Regions from separate parts of the Vibrio gazogenes genome, predicted to be linked through region 1. Evidence: predicted binding sites of a transcription regulator. Region 1 holds the regulator's gene; each other region holds the start of a gene.
What was found. The regulator MetJ, encoded in region 1, represses methionine synthesis genes. The targets are predictions, from matches to a motif close to TTAGACNTNTANANGTCTAA.
Positions count from the first base shown of each region.

Region 2: metN (methionine ABC transporter ATP-binding protein MetN) is a predicted target of MetJ. The motif match lies at 5,835-5,854, and genes of this name have one in related genera.
Region 3: metH (methionine synthase) is a predicted target of MetJ. The motif match lies at 6,176-6,195, and genes of this name have one in related genera.

Region 1 is NZ_CP092587.1:238,503-248,666, reverse strand. It holds gene priA (primosomal protein N') at 1-1,723, opposite strand, end outside; gene rpmE (50S ribosomal protein L31) at 1,974-2,195, shown strand; gene MKS89_RS01070 (malic enzyme-like NAD(P)-binding protein) at 2,501-3,778, shown strand; gene MKS89_RS01065 (glutathione S-transferase) at 3,869-4,519, opposite strand; gene metJ (met regulon transcriptional regulator MetJ) at 4,680-4,997, opposite strand; gene MKS89_RS01055 (O-succinylhomoserine (thiol)-lyase) at 5,211-6,377, shown strand; gene MKS89_RS01050 (bifunctional aspartate kinase/homoserine dehydrogenase II) at 6,377-8,782, shown strand; gene metF (methylenetetrahydrofolate reductase) at 9,017-9,907, shown strand; gene zapB (cell division protein ZapB) at 10,024-10,164, opposite strand, start outside.
Region 2 is NZ_CP092587.1:949,444-959,607, forward strand. It holds gene MKS89_RS04380 (tetratricopeptide repeat protein) at 1-601, opposite strand, end outside; gene queF (NADPH-dependent 7-cyano-7-deazaguanine reductase QueF) at 625-1,470, opposite strand; gene syd (SecY-interacting protein) at 1,664-2,212, shown strand; gene MKS89_RS04395 (Zn-ribbon-containing protein) at 2,216-2,992, shown strand; gene MKS89_RS04400 (MetQ/NlpA family lipoprotein) at 3,084-3,893, opposite strand; gene MKS89_RS04405 (methionine ABC transporter permease) at 3,966-4,643, opposite strand; gene metN (methionine ABC transporter ATP-binding protein MetN) at 4,633-5,667, opposite strand; gene gmhB (D-glycero-beta-D-manno-heptose 1,7-bisphosphate 7-phosphatase) at 5,990-6,544, shown strand; gene treR (trehalose operon repressor TreR) at 6,592-7,545, shown strand; gene treB (PTS trehalose transporter subunit IIBC) at 7,734-9,161, shown strand; gene treC (alpha,alpha-phosphotrehalase) at 9,228-10,164, shown strand, end outside.
Region 3 is NZ_CP092587.1:3,070,505-3,080,668, reverse strand. It holds rRNA gene MKS89_RS13770 (23S ribosomal RNA) at 1-1,923, shown strand, start outside; rRNA gene rrf (5S ribosomal RNA) at 2,004-2,119, shown strand; tRNA gene MKS89_RS13760 (tRNA-Asp) at 2,283-2,359, shown strand; one part of gene MKS89_RS13755 (IS630 family transposase) at 2,520-2,969, shown strand; one part of gene MKS89_RS13755 (IS630 family transposase) at 2,971-3,546, shown strand; gene MKS89_RS13750 (phospholipase A) at 3,723-4,664, shown strand; gene MKS89_RS13745 (cation:proton antiporter) at 4,735-6,051, opposite strand; gene metH (methionine synthase) at 6,242-9,916, shown strand; gene MKS89_RS13735 (single-stranded DNA-binding protein) at 10,013-10,164, opposite strand, start outside.

The sequences.
Region 1 (10,164 bases):
CCAATCGTTCCGATGCCCGAAAGTCATGACTGTACAACGCACTGTCAACATCCAACAAGCCAACCAGTGTCACGCGTGGAAAATGATGACCTTTTGCCAGCATTTGCGTCCCGATTAAAATATGATACTCCCCCCGATGGACGGCATTGAGAGCCGACTCCAATGTGCCTTTTCTTCGGGTACTGTCCCGGTCAATCCGAATGGTACGATATTGGGGGAAGATCGCTGCCAGTTGCGTTTCCAACTGTTCAGTCCCGACACCAACCGTTGCCATCTGTGTCGAGCCACAATCCTGGCATTGATGCAATACCGGACGCTGGGAACCACAGTGGTGACAGCGAAGCTCTTGTGTCGCCTGATGATAGGTATAACGTGCATCACAACGCTGACATTGGGCGACCCAGCCACACTCATGACACATCAGCACGGGGGCGTATCCTCGTCGGTTGAGAAATAGCAAAACCTGATTCCCGACCTGTAAATGCTTTCTCATTTCAGCAATCAACGGGGCTGACAGTCCGCCTTCAAGATAGAGCCCTTTGACATCCAGAACCCGATTAGTAGCCGGAACCGCATCACCAGCCCGTTGTGTCAAAGTTAAATGGTGGTATTTACCACTGAGTGCATTTTGTAAGGTCTCAAGCGCAGGCGTCGCTGAACCCAACACAATGGGGATCTGTTCAAGACTAGCACGCATAACAGCCACATCTCGTGCATGATACCGTAAGCTATCTTGCTGTTTATATGAAGCATCATGTTCTTCATCAACAATAATGATTCCCAAATCGGCAAACGGTGTAAACAGCGCAGAACGCGTCCCAATGATCACACCGGCATGACCATCGCGGGCAGACAGCCATGCATTGAGTCTTTCCGTCTCATTGAGCCCGGAATGCATCACGACCACAGGTACCATAAAGCGTGAGCGAAAACGTTGGATCGTCTGTGGGGTTAAGCCAATTTCAGGCACCAGAACCAGTGCCTGTTTTCCTTGCTTCAAGACCGGTGCAATCAAGTTCAAGTAAACTTCCGTTTTTCCCGAACCAGTCACACCTTCCAATAAGTAGCAACCAAATTCGTGCTGGCTGTTGATCGTCGCAATCGCAACGGACTGTTCCATATTCAGTTGCGGCTTTTCATCTTCGTCTTCCAGTAATTGAGGCCATGGTTGACGATCTGGTTTTCTGTCAATCGCTTCAATCCACCCTTTGTCCTGAAGTGTGTTCAAGACCTGACGACTGATCTCTTCATCGATGAATGCTTGATGACTTTGTGTGCCGTTTTCAAGCAAACGCAGCACCTTAGCCTGCTGAACGGCACGGCCAAGCCCCTGCATCAGCTTATCTCGTCCGGCGGATGTCAGGCACCACTCTCGCAAAGTCGCAAAATCAGCGGCTTTCCCTTTTCTCAATGCTGCGGGTAACGCATTTGACAAGGTATCGCCGAGTGGATATTGATAATATTGACTGCACCAAGTAAAGAGTCGAAAGAGACTGGCTGGCCAGACCGGCTGCTCATCCAACACTGCGCGAATCGGTTTCAATACATCAGGACTCATCTCAGAGTCGTCTCCGAGTGCAACCACAATGCCAATCAATGTCTGTCGCCCAAACGGCACTGAAACCCGTCCGCCGATCACAGGCTGACAATGCGCCGGTATCAGATAGTCGAACTGCTTATCTAAAGGGACAGGTAATGCCACTCGGGCAATGGATGGATGCATATCACTGAACATCGGATGTAAAAATCATGGACAACAGTCTAATCGAAGCTATCGTGAAATTCGAGACAGCAATAAGAATGGTGAAAATAACAGCAAAACTAGTTGATCACCGCTCATGGATTCTTTAATATAGCGCGCCTTGATGATACGGATGCCCGTATCACAACCGATGTAAGACGATATAATTAACTGACATGTGGTGTCCGGCAACGATCCGGATAGCGACATGGCCCGATTTTGAGGTTCTCCCATGAAAACTGGTATCCACCCAGAATACAAAGTTGTAAGCGCAACATGTTCTTGCGGCAACGCTTTCGAATTCAAAACAACACTGAACAAAGATTCTCTGCACTTGGATGTTTGTGACAAATGTCACCCATTCTATACTGGTAAACAACGTATCGTTGATACCGGTGGTCGTGTAGATCGCTTCAACAAACGTTTCGGTGCGCTTAGCAGCGGCAAAAAATAATCTCTCTTCGCTGAGAATTTCAAAAAGGACACCATTGGGTGTCCTTTTTATTTTCCCAAACGCCTATTATTTCCCCTGAAGCAAGTCATACCAAGCGATTCCTCACTCTCTATTGATGTATTGGCATCTTTGTGACATCAACGTGATTCTTGCATAAAACAGAATATATCAGCATAAACTCCTCCAACCTCTACATATTTATGCAATTTTAAAACACATAATACTATGAACGCCTAGGCAGCTCCCCAGACATCCATTAGAATACAGTTTCTTTCCCTATAAACATAACAACGAGACTTGACCCTATGGCTGAAGACAACCACCAAGATTTAACTCCCGAACAAGCATTTCGCCAGAAAGCTTTGGATTATCACGCCATTCCAACCGCAGGAAAAATCGCGATCACGCTCACTAAACCTGCTGACACGGCTACGGATCTCGCTTTAGCCTATAGTCCCGGTGTTGCCGAGCCTGTCCGTGAGATTGCGCAGGATGTCGATAATATTTACAAGTATACAGCGAAAGGAAACACCGTCGCAGTCATCTCTAACGGGACAGCTATCCTTGGGTTAGGCAATCTAGGGCCGATGGCATCCAAACCAGTGATGGAAGGAAAAGCGTTACTTTTCAAACGATTCGCCGGTCTGGACTCGTTCGATATTCAAGTGAAACACCGTACCATTGATGAGTTCGTCGAGACGGTTGCGAATATCGCGGATACTTTTGGAGGCATTAATCTGGAAGATATCAAAGCACCGGATTGCTTTGAAATCGAACGGCGCCTCATCGAACGTTGTGATGTCCCCGTATTTCATGATGATCAGCACGGTACTGCAATCGTTACTGCCGCAGGCATGCTCAATGCAATTGAGCTACAGGGAAAGGACCTGAAGGAGTGTACGATCGTTTGTCTCGGCGCTGGTGCAGCAGCCACTGCTTGTATGGAGCTGCTGATCAAATGTGGTGCAATGCGTGAGAAGATCTACATGCTGGACCGTAAAGGCGTGATTCACACTCGCCGTAACGATCTGAATGAATACAAACAGTTATTTGCCAATAATACAGATAAGAGAACCTTGGAAGACGTCATTCAAGACGCTGATCTATTCCTTGGCGTTTCCGGCCCGAACCTCCTGCCACCGGAAGCATTAGCCCTAATGGCAGAAAAACCGGTTGTATTTGCTTGCTCAAACCCAGATCCAGAAATCAAACCGGAACTGGCTTACCAAGTCCGCAATGATTTGATCATGGGCACGGGTCGTTCCGACTACCCAAATCAGGTCAACAATGTTCTCTGCTTCCCGTTCATCTTCCGTGGTGCGCTGGATATTCGAGCCAGCGAAATCAACGATGAAATGAAAATTGCAGCGGTTGAAGCGATTCGCCAACTTGCCAAAGAAGACGTACCGGCAGAAGTTCTGGCTGCGGCCGATATCGATAGCCTTTCATTCGGCCCCGAGTACATTATCCCCAAACCGATGGATCCACGTCTGTTGCCACGAGTCGCCAGAGCCGTTGCGCAAGCCGCCGTTGATTCAGGTGTTGCTCGGATTTCAATGCCCGAAGGCTACATGCAAGATTAATCCAACACACTGGTAGAACATCACGGATACAAAAAAAAGAGGATACACGGCGTGTATCCTCTTTTTATGACTTGTTTTTAATCGCTTGATTCAAGCTGGGATCTTTTGCAATGCTTGCTGATAGCTCGCCAGTTGAACAACCTGTTTATGATAGCGTTGAATATTGGGATAGGCAGACAAATCCGCCCGCATATCGGCAAGCTGTAAGACCAGATGCATCTGAAAATCTGCACCACTGAGCTGCTCTCCGGCAAACCATGAACGTTGCGCAAGCGTATCATCAATATAACGCAAGAAAGTAGACACACGAGGCTCAATCACTATCTGATCCATCTTGTTGAGAAAAGAACCAATCAATGGACGCAACAAGAATGGGAGTTTTTCTCTCGATTTGATAAAGATCAGCCGCATAACCAGCCACATCATGAAAGAACCTTCAGCGGCATGTAACCAATAGCGATAATCCAGTAAAGCCTGCCCTGATTCAGGCCGGAAACGACGTTGATGGTCATAGGTATCGATTAGATACTCGATAATAGCACCTGACTCGGCAATGGTTTGTTCACCATCAACAATCATCGGAGACTTGCCTAACGGATGAACCGCTTTCAAAGACTCCGGAGCCCCCCAAGTCTTTGGATTTCGGCTATAATGAACGACTTCATATTCGAGTTCGAGCGCTTCCAACAACCAGACCACACGTAATGCCCGAGACTGTTCAAGGTAGTGAACATAGATCATATCAAACGTCCCTTATCTGCAAAGGAAACAACCAACTTGCTGTATTGTTTCCCTTGTTGAAGAAATTGATTTCATATTCTCTGAGGTTAAAGCAATGCGTCCAAATCAGCCAACATGACAAAAAATACGTTATCTGCCTGAGAAGCCAGACTCCTGTGAATTAGTCATCATAAGATTCAAATTCAATGCCCATTTCGGTCATGATTGCTTTTGCTTCTGTGGGAATATCATCCGGGCGATCTTTACGCAGATCTTCATCCGTCGGCAAAGGCTGACCAGTATATGCATGTAAAAACGCCTCACACAAAAGCTCACTATTTGTGGCATGACGTAAGTTATTGATCTGGCGTCTTGTCCGCTCATCAGTCAATACTTTGAGAACTTTCAATGGGATAGAAACCGTAATTTTCTTGACCTGCTCGTTTTTCTTACCATGTTCAGCATAAGGACTTATGTATTCACCATTCCAATCAGCCATTGCTTCCCCTCATTGCCGGAATTCGTCATTATTATCAAAAAAAGTAGGTGTTAATTTTAGCTTTATTTACTGCTATAAGCAAAGACATATAGACGTCTAGAAGTATTGACGTCCCATTAGAAAATCAGTAAAGTGAGCAGCCATGTCCAATCCGTGTCGATTGAGATCGACAGTTATGAACGACATCTGCCATCAAGTAGGAAGGAATTACATATGAGCACTCATAAACCTGCAACCATCGCCGTTCGAACGGGTATTGAGTCAGACACGCAATATCATGCAGTCGTTCCACCGATTTATCTCTCAACGAATTATGGATTTCCGGCATTCGGTGAAGTCCCTCAGTACGATTATACCCGTTCCGGTAATCCGAACCGCGGACTGCTGGAACAAGCACTTTACGAACTGGAAGGTGGACAGGGCGCCGTGATTACCAACTGTGGTACATCAGCGCTTAATCTATGGGTTTCTGCCTTCATCGGCCCCGATGATCTCATCGTCGCACCGAATGACTGTTATGGCGGCACGTATCGTTTATTCAATTCCCGCGCCAATAAAGGTGACTTCCGGGTGTTATTCGTTGATCAATGCGACGATGCAGCGCTCACGGAAGCTCTCGCCCAGAAACCGAAACTTATTTTGCTGGAAACACCATCCAACCCGCTCGTTCGGATCGTTGATATCAAAAAAATCTGTCAGCAGGCAAAACAAATCGGCGCTTTAGTCGCTGTTGATAATACCTTCCTGACCCCAGTCTACCAACAACCTTTGTCGCTGGGTGCTGACTTTGTGATCCATTCGACGACAAAGTATATCAATGGCCACTCAGATGTGATTGGCGGCGTGATCATCAGTAAAACTGAAGCACACGCGGAACAGCTTTCCTGGTGGGCAAACTGTATCGGCGCCTCCGGTACCCCATTCGATAGTTATATGACACTTAGAGGGTTACGCACCTTGGGCGCAAGAATGCGTAGTCATGAAGAAAATTCACTGAAAATTCTCGCTTACTTGCAGTCTCAAGCGCTGATTGGAACCATTTATCATCCGAGTTTACCGACCCATCCCGGTCACGACATTGCGAAGAAGCAACAAAGCGGATTTGGTTCGATGCTCAGCTTTGAATTTGCGGGAAGCCATGAAGCGCTACAACAATTTGTGAGCCGGCTCAATCTGTTTTCATTAGCTGAATCACTCGGTGGTGTCGAAAGTTTAATTTGTCACCCGGCAACAATGACCCATCGTGCGATGGGTGAGGAAGCACTCAACAAAGCCGGTATTTCGCTACAACTATTACGGCTATCGGTCGGCTTAGAAGATGCCGATGACTTGATTGCCGATCTGGATCAATCCCTGAATTGGGTAAAGGAGAATTGTTGATGACCACCGTACGCCACCTCCATAAATTCGGAGGAAGTAGTCTGGCTGATCCGGCATGTTATCGCCGCGTTGCTCAAATTCTCAAAGAGTATTCGCAAAGTCACGATCTAGTTGTGGTTTCTGCAGCGGGCAAAACAACCAATCAACTCATTGCTTTTATTGAAAATTTAACCGTAGAACCACAACAGGCCCAAGAAATTTTGGGTCAGATTCAACAGTTTCAACGCCAGTTGATTGCAGACTTGCTCGAAGGAGAAGCCGCTCAAGCACTGACGAACCGAATGAATGATGAGTGTATAACCCTCGCTGAACTCCGCGCACCACTGAGTGCCGCCCAGCAGGCGTTCGTATTGGCTCATGGTGAGATTTGGTCATCCCGCTTAATGGCTGCGTTACTCAATCAACAAGGATTAATGGCGATAGCACAAGATGCCAGAGCATTTTTACGCGCTCACCGAGAGACCCTACCGGAAATCGACCGTGCTCAGTCTTATCCGCTACTGAAGGAAATTCTGGCTCAACACGGCCATCAACGGATCGTGATCACGGGCTTCATCGCTCAGGACGAATCCGGAGAGACCGTTCTACTGGGCCGCAATGGCTCCGATTACTCAGCAACCATTATTGGTGCACTGGCAGAAGTCGAGCGGGTAACTATTTGGAGTGATGTCGCCGGTGTATACAGTGCTGACCCGAGACTCGTCACTGATGCCTGCCTGCTGCCGCTGCTCCGTCTGGATGAAGCCAGCGAACTGGCCCGTCTCGCCGCACCGGTCTTACACAGTCGGACATTACAGCCCGTGGCGCAAAGTGCGATTGACCTACATCTTCGGTGTAGCTATGACCCAGAAGCCGGCTCAACTCATATCGAACGGGTACTGGCTTCGGGACGGGGTGCCAAAATCATCACATCTCTGGATGAAGTCCTGCTGATTGAGCTTAGCTTCTCACGTGGACACGATTTTCAGCGTCTGTACAAACAGGTGATCGAGCAACTCAAGCGAGCCCAGCTCACACCGCTTGCTTATGATAAACAAGAAGACCAGTATCGCATCCAGCTTGCTTACACGGCTGAAATTGCTGCTGGTGCGTTATCTTATTTACAAGATGCCGCGATTGAAGCGGAAATTCGCCTCAAAGAAGGCTATTCACTGGTTGCAGCCGTCGGTGCCGGCGTGACCAAAAATGCTAACCACTGTTTCGGTTTTTATCAGCAGCTCAAACAAGCTCCGATTGAATTCCTCTGTGAATCAGAACTGAGTCTGGTTGCGATACTGCGTCAGACATCCATAGATACTTTGGTCAATCAACTACATACTCACCTTTTTCAGGCTCAAAAACGCGTGGCGCTTGCACTTTGCGGCAAAGGTAATATTGGCTCAAGTTGGCTCAAGCTCTTTGCGGAGCAGAAAACCGAGCTGGAAAAGCGCCGGGGAATGAATTTTGAACTGGTTGCGATCATCGATAGTCAGACCTACTGGTTTGATGAACAAGGGATCGACCCAAAGCAGGTCGAACAGCATTTTCTTGAAGAATCCATCCCCAATGATGGTCAAGGATGGCTGCTCAAACTCGGACAGATCCGCGGCTATGATGATGTCATCGTGCTGGATGTGACTGCCAGTGCCGAACTCGCTGGACAATATATTCAGATTGCAGAACAAGGGATGCACCTTATTTCTGCAAACAAAGTCGCGGGCTCTTCAAGTAGCGAATACTACTATCAAGTCAAAGACTCCTTTGCAAAGATCAGTCGTCACTGGTTTTACAATGCAACGGTCGGAGCCGGTCTGCCGATTAACCATACGGTGAGAGATCTGCGGGAAAGCGGTGATGAGATCGTTGCCCTGTCCGGGATTTTCTCAGGAACACTGTCTTGGCTATTCCAACAATATGACGGGACGGTTCCATTTAGTGAATTGGTTGATCTGGCTTGGCAACAAGGCTTAACCGAACCCGATCCGAGAAATGATTTAGATGGGTCTGACGTCATGAGAAAATTGGTGATTCTTGCGCGTGAATCCGGTTTGGATATTGAACCCAATCAAGTCACTGTCGAATCACTGGTGCCGGAAGAATTACAATGCCTCTCTCTGGATGACTTTCTTGACCAAAGCGCTCAACTCGATATTCAGCTTGCTGAACGTCTGGCAAAAGCACAGAGAGAAGATAAAGTGCTGCGTTATGTCGCTCGTTTGGAGAAATCAGGCAAAGCCTCCGTCGGTGTGGAAGCCTTACATCGGGAGCATCCATTGGCCAATCTACTACCATGCGATAATATCTTTGCCATCGAAAGTAAATGGTATAAAGACAATCCGTTAGTGATTCGCGGCCCCGGTGCCGGACGAGACGTCACTGCGGGTGCGATTCAGTCAGATATTAATCTACTTTCCAGCTTGTTATAACAAATCCATTCTCGATCACATATTTAATCGTTCAGGAGCCGAAAGGCTCCTGATTTGTTTCTAAACTAAATTAGCTGGTTTAGAAACAAAGAGATGTGAAAAGCCTTCATGCAAACATGAATAATATTCATAATTATATTGTTGACATCAAAAACAATTCAATAGAATATCTAGACATATAGACGTCCAAACGTCGATTGCTATCCGATTAGCCATCATCACGGGAGAGAGAAGATGGGATACTCATATGCTGGACATATTGATGCACTGAATCAGAACATTAGTGAATTATCCGGAGACCTTAACGTCTCTTTTGAGTTTTTCCCACCCAGTACACCGCAAATGGAAGAAACACTCTGGAACTCCGTTCATCGCTTAAAAACCTTACAGCCCAAATTCGTCTCTGTTACCTACGGAGCGAACTCCGGAGAGCGAGACAGAACCCATTCCATTATTAAAGAAATCAAATCCCAGACCGGTTTAGTAACAGCGCCTCACCTAACTTGTATTGATGCCAGTCGCGAAGAGTTGAGCCAGATTGCCGATGACTACTGGAACAACGGCATCAAGAACATTGTTGCACTCCGGGGTGATATTCCTCCGGGTGGCGGTAAACCGGAGATGTATGCTTCTGATCTGGTGACCTTACTCAAATCCCGTCATGACTTTGATATTTCTGTCGCAGCCTTTCCTGAAGTCCACCCTGAAGCCAAAAGTGCTCAGGCTGACTTACTGAATCTCAAACGTAAAGCAGACGCGGGGGCGAACCGTGCCATCACCCAGTTTTTCTTCGATGTTGAATGTTATCTGCGATTCCGGGACCGTTGTGTCAGCGCCGGTATCGATGTCGAAATCGTACCGGGCATTCTCCCGGTATCCAACTTTAATCAGGCATATCGCTTTGCAGCGCAGAACCATGTCAAAGTACCGGGATGGATGAGTAAACAATTCGATGGATTAGACGATGATCCGGTGACACGCCAGCTTGTCGGTGCAAGCCAAGCCATTGACATGATCCGGATACTCTGTCGTGAAGGGGTGAAAGACTTCCATTTTTATACGTTGAATCGGGCAGAGATGACCTATGCACTGTGCCATACACTGGGTATCCGCCCACAAGCATAAATCGTATTTCGACTCTCCCATGAAAAATGCCGACATTTCCGTCGGCATTTTTTAATATCACGTTGGTGAGATAGAAAGCTTGAACCAGATCGCTTTGATATAGAAAGCCTTGAGCCTTACTCCATATCTTCCATCTTACCAAGCAAATTGCGAATGCGTTCCTGCCATGCCGTTTGCTCTTGCTGCATGTCCTGTACGCGCTGTTCCAGTTCATCACGACTTGTTTTCATCTGAGTCGCTTCTTCAATCAATTTCTG
Region 2 (10,164 bases), 710 kb from region 1:
TGTAGGCTTTGGCTGCTTCATAATGGCGTTCTGCCAGTTCATTCTCATTGGATTTGGAGGCAATTTCAGCCAGAAGCATCAAAATATTATAATGAATTCTTTTACCAAGCTGTTCAGCGTTTTTAAGCTGAGCCAATTCGGCTGAGAGTTTTTTGAGCTGAGTCCGTGCCTGTTGTGCATCATGGTTGAGGAGCCAGTTGAGACGGATCTCTAACTGACAAACTTCGATTTCCAGGTAAGGTAATTGGTATTTTTGGGTTAATGCGATAGCACTTTTCAGATAGCGCAGTGCTTCATCATAATACCCTTGACGAAAGAGCGCCTGAGCCAGTATTTCCATGGCCTCAACACTCGAATTCGGTGTGCGGATGAGATTGTCTGGGCTTTCACTGGTGATCTTCGACGGTGATTTCTCGTTGGTATCCGATAAGGTTCTTTTGGTCAGGTAAGCGGATGTGAGCGATTGTGCTTCCTTCGGCGAAATATCCAGAAGTAGATTGGCTTCTTCCAGTGTGGGAGAGGTATAAACACTCGCAAATACCACATGACAGCTACTGAGAAGCAACCATAAAGATAGCGTATTCCGGATGGTTCTGATCATCGACGCGGTAACTCCCAGCCGGTTTACTGACGAGCCATACGTAAAACGCTGGCTGGCTGGTGATCTTCCGTTGAACGATAAGGATTGATATCCAGTCCGCCCCGGCGGGTATACCGAGCATAAACGGTTAATGATTGTGGCGCGCAATATTTCATCAGATCAGTGAAAATTCGTTCCACACACTGTTCATGAAACTCATTGTGTTCACGGAAAGAGATCAGGTAACGGAGTAGTGCTTCGCGATTGATCTGTCTGCCACGATAATGTATTTCAACGCTGCCCCAGTCCGGCTGATTGGTAATCAGACAATTGGATTTCAAAAGATGGCTGTGCAGGGTCTCTTCAACAAAGGTTTCCGCGGTTGCTTGCTCCAGATAGGCTGCGTTGAATGCATACTGGTCGATTTCAATATCCTGCTCGTCAATACATTCGCCTTCCATGGTGATGATGTGTTGGTGAGTAAAATCATTGACATGTCTGAGGTTCACGGTGACCTCTTCACCGGCACAGTGAGATAAATCAGCACTGAGTCTGGTTTGAACTGTTCGCCAATCGTCAAATTTTGTCTGATTCAAACTGTTTAGATAGAGTTTAAATGATTTAGATTCGATCAGATTCGGGCTGGTGGCCGGGATTGAAACGTATCCAATCGCGACCTGTGGTAATCCTTTGGTATTGAGCCATGAAAGCTCGTAAAGCGTCCAGAGATCACACCCCTGAAACGGCAGCGGTTCCGACAAGTGCAGGTCATTCCGGTTCAAGCTTCGGGGCACTGCTTGTAGTAGTGAAGGATCATAATGACTTGCATAGACAGTATCTTGACCTAATTTAAGGTCAGCCAAGGCTTTAGTATCGGAATATTTGCTCATGCTCAGGACTAAATTCGTTTAGAATACCGAGAATTTTACGCAATCCCCCCGCCAATGTCATTAGGCGTGGGCTGTCTTCGTGAAATGATTGGGAAATTACCGGAGAAAATCGAATCATGAGCGGAGCGCGATTGCTTTCTTTAGCTCGAACTGAAGAAAATGGCGGTATCACAGTGATAACTCGGAGAATAACATGAGTGAAATGGTTCTATCATCATCCCTGACGCGGTTTTGTCAGCGTTATTTAGTGGCATATCAACAGGAACATGGTTCTTTGCCAATGAATACCGAATTAGCGGATTGGCCGTCGCCTTGTATTGATGATAAACAAGGTGACATTGTGTACTGGCAGCCCGTTAGTCGAAGTGAACCCGCGGACTTTTCAAATGTAGAGCAGGCGATTGATCTGAATTTTCATGAGGCGATCAAAGCGTTTTATGGCACGCAGTTTTGTGCTGATATGGAAGCGCGTTGGCAAGGCGAGTCATTAACGTTACTGCAAGTCTGGAGTGATGCTGATTTTGCTCGGTTGCAGGAGAATATTCTAGGGCATTTGGTCACCCAGCGCCGTTTGAAGATCAAACCCACTGTATTTATCGCTTCTACTGATGCAGAACTCGATGTGATTTCGATTTGTAATTTGAGCGGTGAGGTCATTCTGGAGCGTCTCGGTACATCAAAACGGGACATACTGGCACCGACACTCGATGCTTTTTTAGAACAATTAGAACCAATGGTGTAAGTGATGTACGTTGTTGAACTCCAGTTTGAATGTTTTGATAACACCACGGTTGCGGCCGTTGAAGGGGTGATTTCCGGTTTACTGGAAGCTCTGCGGTTTAACGGTCAGATTTTGGGGCGGGAATTCCCCGTGGTGATGGGGGACGGTGAGTTCTTTGTCCGAGCGGTATGTGCTGAAAAACAGAGTTTGCATCCGAATCATCACTCCGATTTTGTCCGCAGATGTATCGCAAGGCTGGCTGGGGCGAGTTTGCTCGCCCCGAAAGTTCGTGTTCTGGGGCGAGATATTCACTCCGAGCAAACGGACCCCGATGAGCCACGTGAGTGGCAGGTACTATATACCACCTATGTTCATACTTGCTCCCCCTTACGGAATGGTGACACGCTCTTGCCGATACCTTTATACCGCATTCCTGCGACATTCAATGGTGATCATAAAGCGGTGATTAAATGGCAGACGGAGTGGCAAGCCTGTGATGAGATCCAGATGGCCGGTGGCTGTCAGGCTGAACATGCCGCTTTAAAAGAGATGATGCTGCCGGACAGTGATTTGTTCCGGCGTGGCTGGGATTTGCGTGGACGTATTGAGTATTTGACGAAAATCCCCACTTACTTCTATCAGTACCGTGTCGGTGGGACCAGTTTGGAAAGTGAACAGCATCGTCGTTGTCCAAAATGTGGTGGTGAATGGCGGTTAGCCGAACCCCTGCACGATATTTTCCATTTCAAATGCGATTCATGCCGGATTGTTTCGAATCTGTCGTGGGATTACCTGAAGTAAGTCATTATAAAAATGAAGCAATAAAAAAGGGCAGATGCCCTTTTTTGTCTTGGTACGAATGTTGTTATCGCGTTGACGGCAACACTTGGTTTTACCAGCCTTTTACAACACCGTCATTGAAGATTTTCATCGCAGCATTATAGACTTCATCGGTCTGATAAGCTTTAACGAAGTTTTGTACATTTTCGTCGTTGACGTTGTTTTCACGCGCGACGATCAGATTCACGTATGGTGACTCTTTGTCTTCGACAAACAGACCATCTTTTTCCGGAGAAAGGTGTAATTGGCTGGCAAACGTTGTATTGATAACCGCAATGGCTACATCATCGAGTGAACGTGGCAGTTGTGCTGCATCTAATTCCAGGATTTCTAACTGCTTCGGATTTTTCACAATATCTTGTACGGTTGCTTTCAGACCAACACCATCGCGTAAGGTAATCAGACCTTGCTGCTGAAGGAGGATCAGAGAGCGGCCAAGGTTGGTTGGATCATTTGGTACGGCAATCCGATCACCTTCTTTTAGTGCATCAACTGATTTGATTTTTTTGGAGTATCCGGCAATCGGATAAACGAATGTATTGCCGGCAATCTTTAATTTGTAACCCCGATCGGCAATTTGTTGGTCCAGATATGGTTTATGCTGGAATGCGTTTACATCCACAGAACCATCGTCCAGTGCTGCATTAGGCGTGACGTAATCGGTGAATGTAACCAGCTCAACATCAAGATTGTATTTATCTTTTGCCACTTTCTTCGCAACTTCGGCAACTTGTGCTTCCGCACCGGCAATCACACCCACTTTGATTTTATTATTGTCGGCAGTTTTATCACCACAGCCGGCGAGCACAAGTGCTGAAGCTGCCGTAGCAATCGTGAGTAACCCCTTTAGACTTAATTTCATAAACTTCTCCTTGGCTTAATCCTGAGTGATGATCATCGATCATCGATGTTTTTATTGTTGATTTATGGTTGCTTATCTATGGTCAACCCGGCGTACGATGGCATCGCCAATCGACTGAATTATCTGAACGAGAACAATGAGCATCACGACAGTCACAGCCATGACGGTAATGTCATAACGGTAGAAACCATAACGAATCGCCACATCACCGAGGCCGCCCCCGCCAACGGTGCCTGCCATTGCCGAGTAACTCACCAGTGTCACTAGCGTGATGGTGACGGCGTTAAGAATCGTTGGCATCGCTTCCGGTAACAGCACTTTGGTGATAATTTGCAGCGGTTTCGCGCCCATGGCTTGGGCTGCTTCAACGAGACCGGCAGGGACTTCCAACAGGGCTCCTTCAATCAGTCGGGCAACAAATGGAATCGCGCCGATGGTCAATGGCACGATTGCCGCTGTTGTGCCGATAAATGTGCCGATCAATAGTTTGGTTAACGGGATAATTGCGACCATCAAGACCAAAAACGGTACTGAGCGACCGATGTTGACCACTGCGCCTAACACACGGTTAAAGCGTCGGTTTTCCATGAGTCCCCTCGGTTTTGTGATATGCAAAATAACACCGAGTGGAATGCCGACGAGAAAGCCGACCAAGCCTGAGATGGCAACCATATAGACCGTTTGCCAAGTGGCATTCAAAATCAGGTGACTGTTTTGGCTGACCCAGTCAACGATGAGGTTAATTGACATACCCAAGGACCTCTACTTTTACATGCTGTGAACGGAGATATTCGATTGCGGATTGAGTGTTTGCATCTTCGCCAAAGAGTTCTGCGACCAACATGCCAAATTTAACCCCACCGGCATAATCGAGATCAGAACTGAGAATGTTCACATCCACATTAAAATCCCGTGAGATATGTGAAACCAACGGGGCATCAACCGTGGCACCGGTGAACTCCATTCGAACGAGCGGATAGCTACTCGGAATACGTTCCGGATGAAGACGACTTTCATAATCTTCCGGAATCGATAAATCCAGTGTCGAACGGATAAACTGGTGAGCGAGTTCTGTTTTCGGATGGGCAAAAATATCGCTGATACTGCCTTTCTCAACCAACTCACCGTCGCCGATGATTGCGACTTCGTGACAGATACTTTTAACCACATCCATTTCATGCGTAATCAGCAAAATCGTGATATCTAACTGACGATTAATCTGTCTGAGCAGTTGTAAAATCGATTGGGTCGTAGCCGGATCCAGTGCACTGGTGGCTTCATCACAGAGCAGCACTTTGGGGTCACTCGCTAATGCGCGTGCAATCGCGACGCGCTGTTTTTGCCCGCCACTGAGGTTGGATGGATATGCCTGTTTCTTGTCGTCAAGGCCGACAAGTGTCAGCAATTTATTCACTTTATTATGGATATATTGCTGATTATGGCCAGCAAGTTCTAGCGGTAGGGCAATATTGTCAAATACAGTTCGGGATGATAACAGATTAAAATGCTGGAAGATCATACCGATATTGCGTCTGGCCTGACAGAGCTGAGCTGCGCTCAATTTGGTCAGGTCAACACCGTCAACAATGACTTCACCACTGGTGGGGGATTCCAGCATATTGACACAGCGTATCAGCGTACTTTTCCCTGCACCGGAAGAGCCGATCACACCGAAAATGGTCCCTTGCCGGATATGGAGATTAATGTCTTTTAGGGCGAGTATTTGATTGTCGCCTTGACCGAACATTTTATTGACGTGATTTATTTCAATCATTAGAAACCCTGACTAGGACGTACTTAGCTTATTCATTGAATTGCGTCTCAGATGACAAACTGTACGCTGAGACATGGTGTGTTGAGATATGAAATCGTGTTCAACCAGAACAACACCTGCGATTTGGTAGTGGATGCTATGGCTTCATGATAATGAAGTCAATCATTTTCGACGTCTAGACGTCTAAAAGTACTATTGTCGTCATTTGTTCGGAAAAAAGCAATCAAAAAACTGAAACGTGATACAAAGGGGATTTGGGTGTATCTCCGCCAGTGAGTTTGAGTATAATAGCCCACATTAATCAGTCCGATGGGGTAAAGCCTTGGCTAAACCAGCAGTGTTTTTGGATCGCGATGGTGTGATCAATATTGATAGTGGTTATGTTCATGATGAGCATGATTTCCATTTCATTGATGGGGTTTTTGAGGCAACAAAACGCTTGAAGGAGATGGGATATCTTTTAGTGGTGGTCACCAATCAAGCGGGTATCGCGCGAGGTTTGTTTAGCGAAGATCGCTTTTTGAGCCTGACTCAGTGGATGGACTGGAATTTTATTGATCACGGGGTTGAGTTGGATGGGATTTATTATTGTCCTCACCATCCTGAGCATGGTCTCGATAAATATAAGCAGGCGTGCGACTGTCGCAAACCCCAACCCGGTATGTTTATCTCTGCGCGTGATTTTCTCAATATCGATATGGCAAATTCGGTGATGGTTGGTGATAAACCATCAGACTTGATTGCAGCCCAGGCCGCAGGGGTTAGCACTTCAATTCTGGTCCGCACCGGAAAACCGATCACTGAAGACGGCGAATCACTTGCTGATGTTGTGCTTGCGAGTATCAAAGACGTTCCGGCTTATCTGGCGGCTCGTTGATATGATCACTGTATTACCGCTTCCGGCCGGAGTGAATTGAATTATTCATGAATCATAAGAAGTTAACTATTCTTGATGTTGCCAGACTAGCCGGGGTCGGAAAATCGACCGTGTCCCGGGTGTTGACTCAGGATGAAAGAGTGAGTCCTGAAACTCGGGCTAAAGTTCTGGAAGTGATTGAAAATTCTGGTTATTCGCCTTCAAAGTCTGCTCAGTCAATGCGAGGGGGCAGCCAGAAAGTCGTTGGTATTATTATTTCGAGACTGGAGTCTTCCTCTGAAAGCCGGGTTGTGAGTCAGATTCTGTCTGTTTTATATCAGCGTGGTTTTGATGTGGTGATCATGGAAAGCCAGTTCAGTCATGAGAAAACCGCAGAACATCTCTCGGTCTTGGCTAAGCGCCATGTAGATGGCGTGATTGTTTTTGGTTTCTCAGGTCTGGATTTATCGGTTTTGCAGGCATGGCAATATAAGTCTGTTGTGTTTGCCATGGAATCGGAACAGATCTCGACCATCAATTATGATAACAGCCAGATGATTTGGTCCTGTCTGGATTATTTGAGTCAACAGTCGTTATCGGATATCGCCTTCATCGGGGTCGATCCGGCAGATAAAACCACAGGTCAGCAACGTTTGGATGCATACTGTCAGTGGTGTAAACAATCCGGTATGGCACCGAATTATCAGACTGGGCAACTGAGCTTTGACAGTGCCTATACGCTGGTCGACCGGGTGATGCATGAATCATTACAGGCGATTGTCTGTGCCAGTGATTCTATTGCCATGGGGGTGATGAAGCGCCTTCAGGAACTGTCCCGGGAAGATATCGTCGTGACCAGTGTTGGCCGGAGCGAGTTGCTTTCTTTTTTGTTTCCAGATATTTACAGTGTTGATCCGGGATATGAAGCCGCAGGCCAGCAGGCTGCCGAGCTCTTAATCGAACATATCGAAGGTCAGAAAACCATCCGGCATCTAGTGCTGTCACCACACCCTACCAAGTGAGATCTACTTCTCATCATCCCGACTGATATTTTTCTCTGGTGTGATCTTTTTCATGCTATGGGACTGTTCCCATTTATTTTGGTTTCAGTTATGTCATGATTGTTCTGTGTTGTGGGAATGTTCCCATGACTGTGACGAATGACGATAACAATCGGACATACGCTGTATGCAAAGTATGAGAGGTCAATATGGCTCGCGACATACCAACAGATGACATCAGGAAACTTATCGCTCACATCGGTGGAGCAGACAATATTGCCAGTGTGACGCACTGTCTGACCCGTCTCCGTTTTGTCCTGAAAGACACAGATAGAGCCGACGGTAAGGCGCTGGAAGCACTGTCGATAGTGAAGGGATGTTTTACCAATGCCGGCCAGTTTCAGGTCGTTATTGGTACGGAAGTCGATCAGGTTTATCACCTGCTTGTTGACATGGCAGGTTTAAAAGAGGATTCCAAAGAAGAGACGAAAATTGCTGCACGGCAGAATATGAATGTGCTGGAACGGGGAATTTCCCATTTAGCTGAAATCTTTGTTCCTCTGTTGCCAGCCATTATTACCGGTGGTCTGATTCTTGGTTTCAGGAATGTGATTGGCGATATCAAAATGTTTGATGGTCAGACCCTGACTCAAATGAGTCAGTTCTGGGCAACGGTTCACTCATTTTTGTGGTTGATTGGCGAAGCCATCTTCTTCTTCCTGCCGGTTGGTGTGTGTTGGTCAACCGTGAAAAAACTCGGGGGAACGCCGATTCTCGGCATTACACTCGGGATCACTTTGGTTTCTCCACAACTGATGAATGCTTATCTGATCGGAAAACAGTTACCTGAGGTTTGGGATTTCGGTCTATTTACGATTGAGAAGGTTGGTTATCAGGCTCAGGTGATTCCTGCGATGTTGGCCGGGGTGGTTCTGGCACTGATTGAAACACGTCTGAAGCGCATTGTGCCGGACTATCTGTATCTGGTTGTGGTGCCGTTTGTATCGATTATTCTCGCCGTGATTCTGGCGCATGCAGTGATTGGTCCCTTCGGGCGGGAACTGGGGAATGGCGTTGCTTATATTGCTAAATCAGCGATGACCGGTTCATTTGCGGTTCTCGGGTCGATGGTGTTTGGCTTCTTATATGCCCCGTTGGTGATTACAGGTATCCATCATACAACCAATGCTGTGGATCTACAGTTGATGCAGCAAATGGGCGGAACACCTATCTGGCCACTCATTGCTTTATCGAATATCGCTCAAGCTTCAGCCGTTGTCGGGATCATTCTGGTTAGTAAAAAACAGGGCGAACGGGATATTTCAATTCCGGCAGCAATCTCTGCTTATCTTGGCGTGACGGAGCCGGCAATGTATGGGATTAACCTGAAATATAAGTTCCCGATGCTGTGCGCCATGATTGGCAGTTCGCTGGCGGCTGGTATTTGTGGTGTGTCCGGTGTGATGGCCAATGGTATTGGTGTTGGCGGCTTACCGGGCATTCTTTCAATTCAACCGCAGTTCTGGGGCACTTTTTTACTGGCGATGGTGGTTGCGATTGCTGTTCCCACACTATTGACCTTATTTTTGTACAAACGTGCTCAGGCGAAAAATGCCGTTGAGGTGGTGGGTGCATAGTCGGTTTTAGTGGTGAAGTTTATGACGATTTTGTTTTCTTTATTTTTAGGTAAGTGAGTATTGATGATGATTCAACCGACATCAACCGATCAATGGTGGAAGACCGCGACGGTATATCAGATTTATCCCAAAAGTTTTTGTGATACGAGTGGTACCGGGACTGGTGATCTACAAGGCGTGATCTCAAAGCTGGATTATCTGGCAGGATTGGGGATTGAGGTCATCTGGCTGACTCCGGTTTATCCCTCTCCAATGGTCGATAATGGTTATGACATTTGTGATTATTATGATATCCATCCTGAATTTGGCACATTAAGTGATTTTGAGCGCTTACTGGCAGAAGCCCATCGGCGTGATATCAGAGTGATGATGGATATTGTTGTGAACCATACCTCGACAGCACATCCCTGGTTTCAGGATGCGTTGGGTAATTTATCCAGTCCTTATCGGGACTACTATATCTGGCGTCCCGCCAAAGAGGGGGGAGTCCCCAATAACTGGCAGTCAAAATTTGGTGGGAGTGCCTGGGAGCCGGACTTCAATACTGGTGAATATTATCTGCACTTGTTTGCGAAAGAGCAGGCTGACTTAAACTGGGAAAATCCACACGTTCGTGAAGAAGTGAAGAAGATTATCTCATTCTGGGCTGAAAAAGGTGTCGATGGTTTTCGGCTGGATGTCATTAACCTGATCTCGAAACACCAGAATTTTCCGGATGATGATGCGGGGGATGGGAAACGTTATTACACGGACGGTCCGAGAGTTCATGCGTTTCTTCAGGAGATCAGTACGGCTGTGTTTCAGAAATATGGCTGTGTTACGGTCGGAGAAATGTCTTCGACGACCGTTGAACACTGTCGCCGGTACTCGGCTCTGGATGGCAAAGAACTCTCAATGGTTTTCAATTTTCATCATTTGAAAGTGGATTATCCCAATCATGAAAAGTGGGTCAATGCGCCGTATGACTTTATTGAACTGAAGAAAATTTTCAATCATTGGCAAA
Region 3 (10,164 bases), 680 kb from region 1:
ACAACCCAGACCGCCAGCTAAGGTCCCAAATTACAGCTAAGTGGGAAACGATGTGGGAAGGCTCAGACAGCTAGGATGTTGGCTTAGAAGCAGCCATCATTTAAAGAAAGCGTAATAGCTCACTAGTCGAGTCGGCCTGCGCGGAAGATGTAACGGGGCTAAGCTGTAAACCGAAGCTGCGGCAATGCGATTTATCGCATTGGGTAGGGGAGCGTTCTGTAAGCCGTTGAAGGTGTGTTGTAAAGCATGCTGGAGGTATCAGAAGTGCGAATGCTGACATGAGTAACGACAAGGGGGGTGAAAAACCTCCCCGCCGGAAGACCAAGGGTTCCTGTCCAACGTTAATCGGGGCAGGGTAAGTCGACCCCTAAGGCGAGGCTGAAAAGCGTAGTCGATGGGAAACGGGTTAATATTCCCGTACTTGTTGTGAATGCGATGGGGGGACGGAGAAGGCTAGGTGGGCCTGGCGACGGTCGTCCAGGTTCAAGTGCGTAGGCTGTAGAGTTAGGCAAATCCGGCTCTACAATAGGCTGAGACACGATGTCGAGCATCTACGGATGTGAAGTCATTGATGCCATGCTTCCGGGAAAAGCCTCTAAGCTTCAGTTCACAAGAAATCGTACCCCAAACCGACACAGGTGGTCGGGTAGAGAATACCAAGGCGCTTGAGAGAACTCGGGTGAAGGAACTAGGCAAAATGGTACCGTAACTTCGGGAGAAGGTACGCTCTTGACGGTGAAGTCCCTTGCGGATGGAGCTGATGAGAGTCGCAGATACCAGGTGGCTGCAACTGTTTATTAAAAACACAGCACTGTGCAAAATCGTAAGATGACGTATACGGTGTGACGCCTGCCCGGTGCCGGAAGGTTAATTGATGGGGTTAGACTACGGTCGAAGCTCTTGATCGAAGCCCCGGTAAACGGCGGCCGTAACTATAACGGTCCTAAGGTAGCGAAATTCCTTGTCGGGTAAGTTCCGACCTGCACGAATGGCGTAATGATGGCCACGCTGTCTCCACCCGAGACTCAGTGAAATTGAAATCGCTGTGAAGATGCAGTGTACCCGCGGCTAGACGGAAAGACCCCGTGAACCTTTACTACAGCTTGGCACTGAACATTGAGCCTACATGTGTAGGATAGGTGGGAGGCTTTGAAGCAGTCACGCTAGTGATTGTGGAGCCGACCTTGAAATACCACCCTTGTATGTTTGATGTTCTAACTTGGCCCCATTATCTGGGGTGAGGACAGTGCCTGGTGGGTAGTTTGACTGGGGCGGTCTCCTCCCAAAGAGTAACGGAGGAGCACGAAGGTGGGCTAATCACGGTTGGACATCGTGAGGTTAGTGCAATGGCATAAGCCCGCTTAACTGCGAGAGTGACGGCTCGAGCAGGTGCGAAAGCAGGTCATAGTGATCCGGTGGTTCTGAATGGAAGGGCCATCGCTCAACGGATAAAAGGTACTCCGGGGATAACAGGCTGATACCGCCCAAGAGTTCATATCGACGGCGGTGTTTGGCACCTCGATGTCGGCTCATCACATCCTGGGGCTGAAGTCGGTCCCAAGGGTATGGCTGTTCGCCATTTAAAGTGGTACGCGAGCTGGGTTTAGAACGTCGTGAGACAGTTCGGTCCCTATCTGCCGTGGGCGTTGGAGAATTGAAAGGGGCTGCTCCTAGTACGAGAGGACCGGAGTGGACGAACCTCTGGTGTTCGGGTTGTGATGCCAATCGCATTGCCCGGTAGCTAAGTTCGGAATCGATAACCGCTGAAAGCATCTAAGCGGGAAGCGAGCCTTGAGATGAGTTCTCCCTGGCGCTTAAAGCGTCCTGAAGGGTTGTTCGAGACTAGAACGTTGATAGGCAGGGTGTGTAAGCGCTGTGAGGCGTTGAGCTAACCTGTACTAATTGCCCGTGAGACTTAACCATACAACACCGAAGGGGTTTTAGGGCTCAGTAAGAGACTTGATTGTGTAGAGAGAATCAGCTTTTCGAATTGAAAGAATTTGCTTGGCGACGATAGCGTTTTGGACCCACCTGACTCCATGCCGAACTCAGTCGTGAAACGAAACAGCGCCGATGGTAGTGTGGGGTCTCCCCATGTGAGAGTAGGACATCGCCAGGCTTTAATTTATCGTTTGTCTACTGAAGCTTGATGCTTTTGATAGCTGCGATGCTCATGTGCACTTGCACACTGCGCGTCTCACTTCAAAATTCTCATCGCACAGCGACAAACGTCTCAATAAAGCAATGAGATTGTAAGACTTTATTGAGAGGCAGTTATTTGTGGAGCGGTAGTTCAGTTGGTTAGAATACCGGCCTGTCACGCCGGGGGTCGCGGGTTCGAGTCCCGTCCGCTCCGCCACTTATTTTGAAACCTTGGTCGTGATACCAAGGTTTTTTTGTATTTGGCGTAAAGACCGATTCCTATTGTTTCATCGATAGTCCGAGTGGCGCGGTCGTTCAGTGGGTTATACCAATCGCACTAATTTTATGATCTAATGTCAACTTCAATAGGAGCTGATATGATGACCTCTGACTTCCCAAAACTTATTCGTGAAACATCTGATGCTAGGATGCGTACGAGACTTCTTGCTATATCTCATTTCGTGGATGGAAAAAGCCGCACTCAGATCGCCAAATATTTAAAAGTCAGTCGTACCAGTGTCAATAACTGGGTGGTGACTTATTTGAAGAACGGTGTTGAAGGCTTAGTAGAAAAGCAGCATACAGGCCGTCCTCCACGACTGACTGAAGACCAGCTATCTCAGTTAAAGCTGTACATAACTTCCAATGCGATTAAGCCTGAAGGTGGAAGACTACAGGGAACAGATATTATTGAATTCATACATGAGGAATTTGGCCTATCGTACAGCTTATCAGGTATCTATAAAATATTGAGAAAGCTTGATTTAGTTTGGATAACAACGCGTTCAAAGCACCCAAAGCAATCTGTAGAAGCGCAAGAAGCTTTTAAAAAAATTCCAAATCGAAACGATCCTTAAGATCCCAGGACATGTGGCTTTAAAAGATGTTCAAATCTGGTTTCAAGATGAAGCCAGATTTGGCCAGCGCAACACAACCACCCGAATATGGGCAGAAAAAGGGACTCGCCCCAGAGCGGTACAACAACAGCAATTTGAGTATGCGTACCTCTTTGGAGCGGTGTGCGTTAATACCGGAGAAACTGAAGCTATTGTTGTGCCGATGAGCAACATGGAAGCAATGAAAGAGCAACTCAGGCTCATTTCTCAATCAACACCCACGGACAAACATGCTGTCGTCATCATGGATCAAGCCAGTTGGCATCAAAGTTATCTTGCCGATTCATTCAAGAACGTGACTATCATTCATATACCGTCCTATTCACCGGAACTGAATCCAATAGAGCAGGTATGGAGTTGGTTACGTCAGAACGAAATAGCCAATAGGTGTTTTGAATGTTATGACGATATTGTCGACAAGCTGTGTAGTGCTTGGAATCGTTTTTGTGCAGACAAAAGCAGAGTCATTTCACTCTGCTTTAGAGATTGGACCATGTTGACCAATTAATTAGTGCGATTGGTATAATTCCCTGACAGTAATGTCAGTTTTTTTTGTTAGCTTTATAACAACATCAAGGTGTGAGGCGTCTTCTGTTTTTGAGAATACAATTGCTACCTACGCTATTGTTTTACTGTTAAATGATGTTAGTTTATTTGCTGATTTGGATGAAGAGATATTGATTAATGACAAGAATATATAGCTATTTTAAGTATTTACTTCTGATCTTTCTGGGGCTTTGTGGTTATTGTCATCTCCTTCAAGCAGCGGAAAATAAAGATCAAGAGAGAATAAATGATGAGTCTTTAATCGAGCAAAGGGTTGCTGAAGAAAAGTCAGTAGAGAATAAAGAATTTGTCATTATTCCCCATAAGGAAAACTACATACTTCCTATTACATATAACCCACATCCCAATAGTGATCCTTATTCTGATGTTGATACATTTAACCATAAACCACTGGATAAATATGAGGCAAAATTTCAGATTAGTTTTAAGATGCCAATATCCAGTCATTTAATTGGTGATACGGGAGATCTTTATTTCGCCTATACAAATCAGTCCTGGTGGCAAGTTTACAATAGGGGAAGTTCATCACCATTTCGTGAGATTGTTCATGAGCCAGAACTCTTTATGCAATTTGATAATGACTGGAAGATCGGTAATTTGACCAACTCTTTATGGTTATTGGGGATTAACCATCAGTCCAATGGTCAATCTGGAACATTATCAAGAAGTTGGAACCGAATTTATGGTCAAATGGTTTTTGATAATGGCCCACTAGCTTTGAGTCTGAAAACGTGGTGGCGGATTCCTGAGCGAGACAAGAGTTCTCCGACGGATACATCGGGAGATGATAATCCAGATATCCAACATTATATGGGGAACTTTGAATTTGTCTCTCTGTATGGTGTCGGTCAACATCGCTTTACCTTACTACTCCGGGATAATTTGGAGAAAAATAACCGTGGTGCATTACGTTTGAGTTGGAGCTATCCAATATTAAAAGATGCTAATAATCTGAGATTTTATATGCAGTACTTTAATGGTTATGGGGAAAGCTTGGTTGATTATAATGTCCATACTCAGCGGATTGGAATTGGTATTGCATTGAATGATTTGTTGTGATGAATTGTATTGGGATCTCTACTTTATTTTTAAGATGGTTCACGCTCGTGAACCATCTTTTTTGAATCTATTAAACCTGATTTTCTTTAGCTTGAGCTGCTTCTTCTATTTCTTTATCGAGTTCTACTTTTTTGGCTTTCTCAACCATTGGTGTAATGGTTGACCCCTGAACCAGAATTGAGAAGACAACAACAGCATAAGTCATTACCAGAATAATTTCTTTCACATCAATAAGCTTTTCCGGAATGATAAGAACACCCGATGGAATAGAAAGTGCCATTGCTAACGCCAATCCACCGCGAAGTCCACCCCAAGTTAATATTTTCACTGACCATCGGTTGTACTTGCGGTAACGTTTGAATCCGATATATGACACGTAAACACTTAAATAGCGTGCTAGCAGTACCAATGGGACAGCAATCGCCATCATGATCCAATCTTCTTCGTGGAATCTGAAAAGTAGCATCGACATCCCGATTAAAAGGAAAAGCACACCATTGAGGAATTCATCAACGAGTTCCCAGAAATGATCCAAATGTTCTTCACTCTCTTTGGAAAAACCGATAAACCGCGTCCAGTTACCAATCATAATTCCAGAGACAACCATTGCCAGCGGGCCTGATACATGAAGAATTTCGGCAAATGCGTAACCGGCTGTGGGAATACCGATTGTGAGTAATAACTCCATCGAATGGTCATCAGTCGCACTGATAAGATAATGGAAGATCATTCCCAGAACGAAGCCATATGCTATACCGCCAATCGCTTCTTGCATAAACAATTGGGAAACACTGATAACCGTTGGCGGCTCTGAACCGAAAGCAATCGTAAATATCGTGACGAAGATGACTAAGCCGAAACCATCGTTAAATAAGGACTCACCTTCAATTTGCGTTGATATTCTCTTGGGGGCATTCAGCTTTTTCACAATGGCGAGAACAGCTATCGGGTCAGTCGGAGAGATCAGCGCACCAAATAGTAGGCAGTACACTAGATCAAACTGAATCCCGATCAATTGACAGATGCCATATAAAGAGAAACCGATAAAGAAAGTTGAGAAAAGTGTGGCACCAAGAGCAAGTATAGCGATCTCCCACTTCTGATCCCTTAAGTTAGGGAGTTTGATGCCCAGACCACCGGCAAAAAGAAGAAACCCTAAAATACCTTTGAGAAGAAAGTTTTCAAAGTTGATACTACTCATGGTCGTTGTTGCAATTTGGGTCAAATGGAACCAATTATTTTGACCAGCAATTAAGATCAGTAAAGATAGCATCATTGAACCAGCAGTAATCGCGATAGTGGTTTGCATCTTACTTATTTTACTGTTTAAAAAAGCAATCAGCATTGCAGCAGCAGCAAGAAAGCATAGTGTATGGTAGACCGACATTTTTTTCTCTTCACATCTTGAACACGGAGGCTGAAATTTTCCTTTGATGTCGGATAAATAGCAATCACTTTTTCTGGTCGTGAGAAGATCTCTTTTCGGTTAAATTGTTCTACCATATAACCGTATAGACGTCTAGATTTCTAATGATTGTGTGGTAGGATGAACAAAAAGCAGGGATAGGGCGAAAAAAGTGACTTGTATAAAGCATCGGATAGCAAAGCAGCTTCAACAACGTATTTTATTGATCGATGGTGGTATGGGCACCATGATTCAGGGATACAACTTACAAGAGGATGATTATCGCGGAGAACGTTTTGCTGACTGGCACTGCGATGTAAAAGGTAATAATGATCTTCTTGTGTTGACCCAACCCGATTTAATTAAAGAAATTCATTCGAGTTATCTTGAAGCGGGCGCTGATATTCTTGAAACTAATACATTCAACGCAACCGCCATTGCTATGGCTGACTATGATATGCAGTCATATAGTGAAGAGATCAACTTTGCCGCTGCTCAGTTGGCTCGGGAGACGGCAGATCAATGGACCGCGAAAACCCCGGATCGCCCTCGCTATGTTGCAGGTGTACTGGGGCCGACTAACCGGACATGTTCTATTTCTCCTGATGTGAATGATCCGGGGTTTCGTAACGTCACTTTTGATAGTTTAGTCAAAGCTTATTCTGAATCGACTCGTGCCCTGATTAAAGGTGGTGTTGATCTGATTATGCTGGAAACAATCTTTGATACGTTGAATGCGAAAGCTTGTGCCTTCGCTGTTGATAGCGTGTTTGAAGAATTAAATACGACTTTGCCTGTTATGATTTCCGGCACCATTACCGATGCTTCCGGCCGAACCCTATCTGGCCAGACAACAGAGGCATTTTATAACTCACTACGCCATGTTCAGCCCTTATCATTCGGATTAAATTGTGCGCTTGGTCCCGATGAATTGCGGCCTTATGTTGAAGAATTATCCCGAATTTCTGAATCTTTTATCTCAGCTCACCCCAATGCCGGATTACCCAATGCTTTCGGTGAATATGATCTGTCTCCCGAAGAGATGGCGGAGCATATCGGTGAGTGGGCCAGGGCCGGTTTCTTGAATTTAGTCGGTGGATGTTGTGGGACGACTCCTGAGCATATCCGTCATATCGCGTTAGCTGTAGAAGGGGTTGCACCTCGTTCCTTACCAGATATTCCCATAGCATGTCGATTATCAGGATTAGAGCCGCTGTTGATTGAGAAGGACTCGCTTTTTGTCAATGTCGGAGAACGGACAAACGTAACGGGTTCGGCCAGATTTAAACGTCTCATTAAAGAAGAGCAGTACGATGAAGCTTTAGATGTTGCCAGACAACAAGTCGAAAATGGTGCTCAGATTATTGATATCAACATGGATGAAGGAATGCTCGATGCGGAAGCCTGTATGACACGTTTCTTAAATTTGTGTGCTTCTGAGCCTGACATTTCCAAAGTTCCGGTGATGGTTGACTCATCCAAATGGGAGGTCATCGAATCCGGATTAAAATGTATTCAGGGCAAAGGGATTGTGAATTCAATTTCTTTGAAAGAAGGCAGAGATAAATTTGTTCATCAGGCTAAATTGATTCGTCGCTATGGTGCAGCCGTCGTTGTGATGGCATTTGATGAAATGGGTCAGGCAGATACCCGCGAGAGGAAAATTGAAATTTGTACCAAAGCTTATCGCATACTCGTTGATGAGGTTGGTTTTCCTCCGGAAGATATCATCTTTGATCCCAATATTTTCGCCGTTGCAACGGGGATTGACGACCATAACAACTATGCGGTTGATTTTATTAATGCTGTCGGTGATATCAAAAGAGAACTGCCTTATGCGATGGTCTCGGGTGGAGTTTCGAATGTTTCTTTCTCATTTCGCGGCAACAACTATGTGCGGGAAGCGATTCATGCCGTATTCCTTTATCACTGTTTTAAGAATGGTATGGATATGGGGATCGTCAATGCCGGTCAGCTTGAGATCTATGACAATGTGCCTGAAAAACTGAGGAATGCGGTTGAAGATGTCATTCTCAATCGAAGAGATGACGGTACGGAGCGTTTGCTGGAAATTGCAGATGAGTATCGTGAAAATGCGGTGGGTAAAGCGGACGATGCCTCAGCATTAGAATGGCGGACATGGCCTGTTTCTAAGCGTCTTGAACATGCATTAGTGAAAGGTATTACGGAGTTTATTACTGAAGATACAGAAGAAGCGAGACAACAAGCGTCGAAACCATTAGAAGTGATCGAAGGTCCTCTCATGGATGGGATGAACGTCGTCGGAGATTTGTTCGGTGAAGGGAAAATGTTTCTCCCTCAGGTGGTTAAATCGGCTCGGGTGATGAAACAGGCGGTTGCCTTTCTTGAACCGTACATAAATGCGGAGAAACAAGTCGGCAGTACCAACGGAAAAATATTGCTGGCCACCGTGAAGGGTGACGTACACGATATTGGGAAAAATATCGTCGGTGTTGTATTGCAATGTAACAACTATGAGATCATTGATCTTGGGGTGATGGTTTCTTGTGAACAGATACTCAAAGTTGCGAAAGAAGAGCAGGTTGATATTGTCGGTTTATCTGGATTAATTACGCCATCATTAGATGAGATGGTTCATGTTGCCAAAGAAATGGAACGGCAGGGGTTTGAGCTGCCGTTGCTGATTGGTGGTGCAACAACATCGAAGGCGCATACAGCGGTGAAGATTGAGCAAAATTACCATCAACCAGTGGTTTATGTAAACAATGCCTCCCGGGCAGTTGGTGTTTGTACATCTTTGCTTTCGAATGAGTTACGGCCGGGGTTTGTTGAGAAGCTGAATATTGACTATGAACGGACGCGGGATCAACATGCCCGTAAAACGCCTAAAACCCGCCCGGTCACACTGGAGGAAGCGCAGGCGAATCGTGTCGCGATTGATTGGGACAATTATACGCCACCTGTACCGGTGAAAAGTGGTGTACACGTATTTGATGATTTTGATATTGGGATATTACGTCGTTATATCGACTGGACACCATTTTTTATGACGTGGTCACTGATGGGCAAGTACCCGGCTATTCTGGATCATGAAGAGGTGGGCGAAGAGGCGCGTCGTCTGTTCAATGATGCTAATGAATTTCTCGATCGCGTTGAGCGCGAAGGTCTCATGAAAGCACGAGGCATTTGTGCTTTGTTCCCTGCGGCAAGTGTTGGTGATGATATTGAAGTTTATCATGATGAATCTCGTCAAGATGTCGCCCATCGTTTACACCACTTGCGGCAGCAAACACAAAAGCCGAAAGGGTATAACTATTGTCTGTCTGACTACATTGCACCAAAGAGCAGTGGTAAAAAAGACTGGATTGGTGCTTTTGCTGTCACGGGTGGAATCGGTGAACGAGAACTGGCCGATGCATATAAAGCGCAAGGCGACGATTACAATGCCATCATGGTTCAAGCTGTTGCCGACCGATTGGCTGAAGCATTTGCTGAATACTTGCATGAACGGGTGCGCAAAGAGATCTGGGGTTATGCCGCGGATGAGCGTTTGACGAATGATGAATTGATCCGAGAAAAGTATCAGGGTATCAGGCCTGCTCCCGGTTACCCTGCTTGTCCGGAGCATACGGAAAAAGCCACCATCTGGGACATGCTTCAAGTTGAAGAAAAGATCGGGATGTCTTTAACAACAAGTTATGCAATGTGGCCTGGTGCATCTGTGTCTGGCTGGTATTTCTCTCATCCCGATTCCCGCTATTTTGCTGTGGCGAGGATTCAGGAAGATCAACTGCTGAGCTATGTTGAACGAAAAGGTTGGGAGCGGGAAGACGCTGAAAAATGGCTTGCACCGAATATGGCATAACCAATTTTGGCATGACTGAGTAACAATAAGACCCCGCAGTGCGGGGCCTTATTGTTATATGATTTACCCGATAGTCAGGGTATTAAAAACATAAGCTTAGAATGGAATATCGTCATCGAAATCCATTGGTGGTTCATTGTATTGTGGTTGTGGTGTCGATTGTTGCTGAGGTTGCTGCTGATGCGCTGCTTGTGATTGCGGCTGTTGAGGCTGTCCCCATCCACTGTTTTGTTGTTGAGCTTGCATCC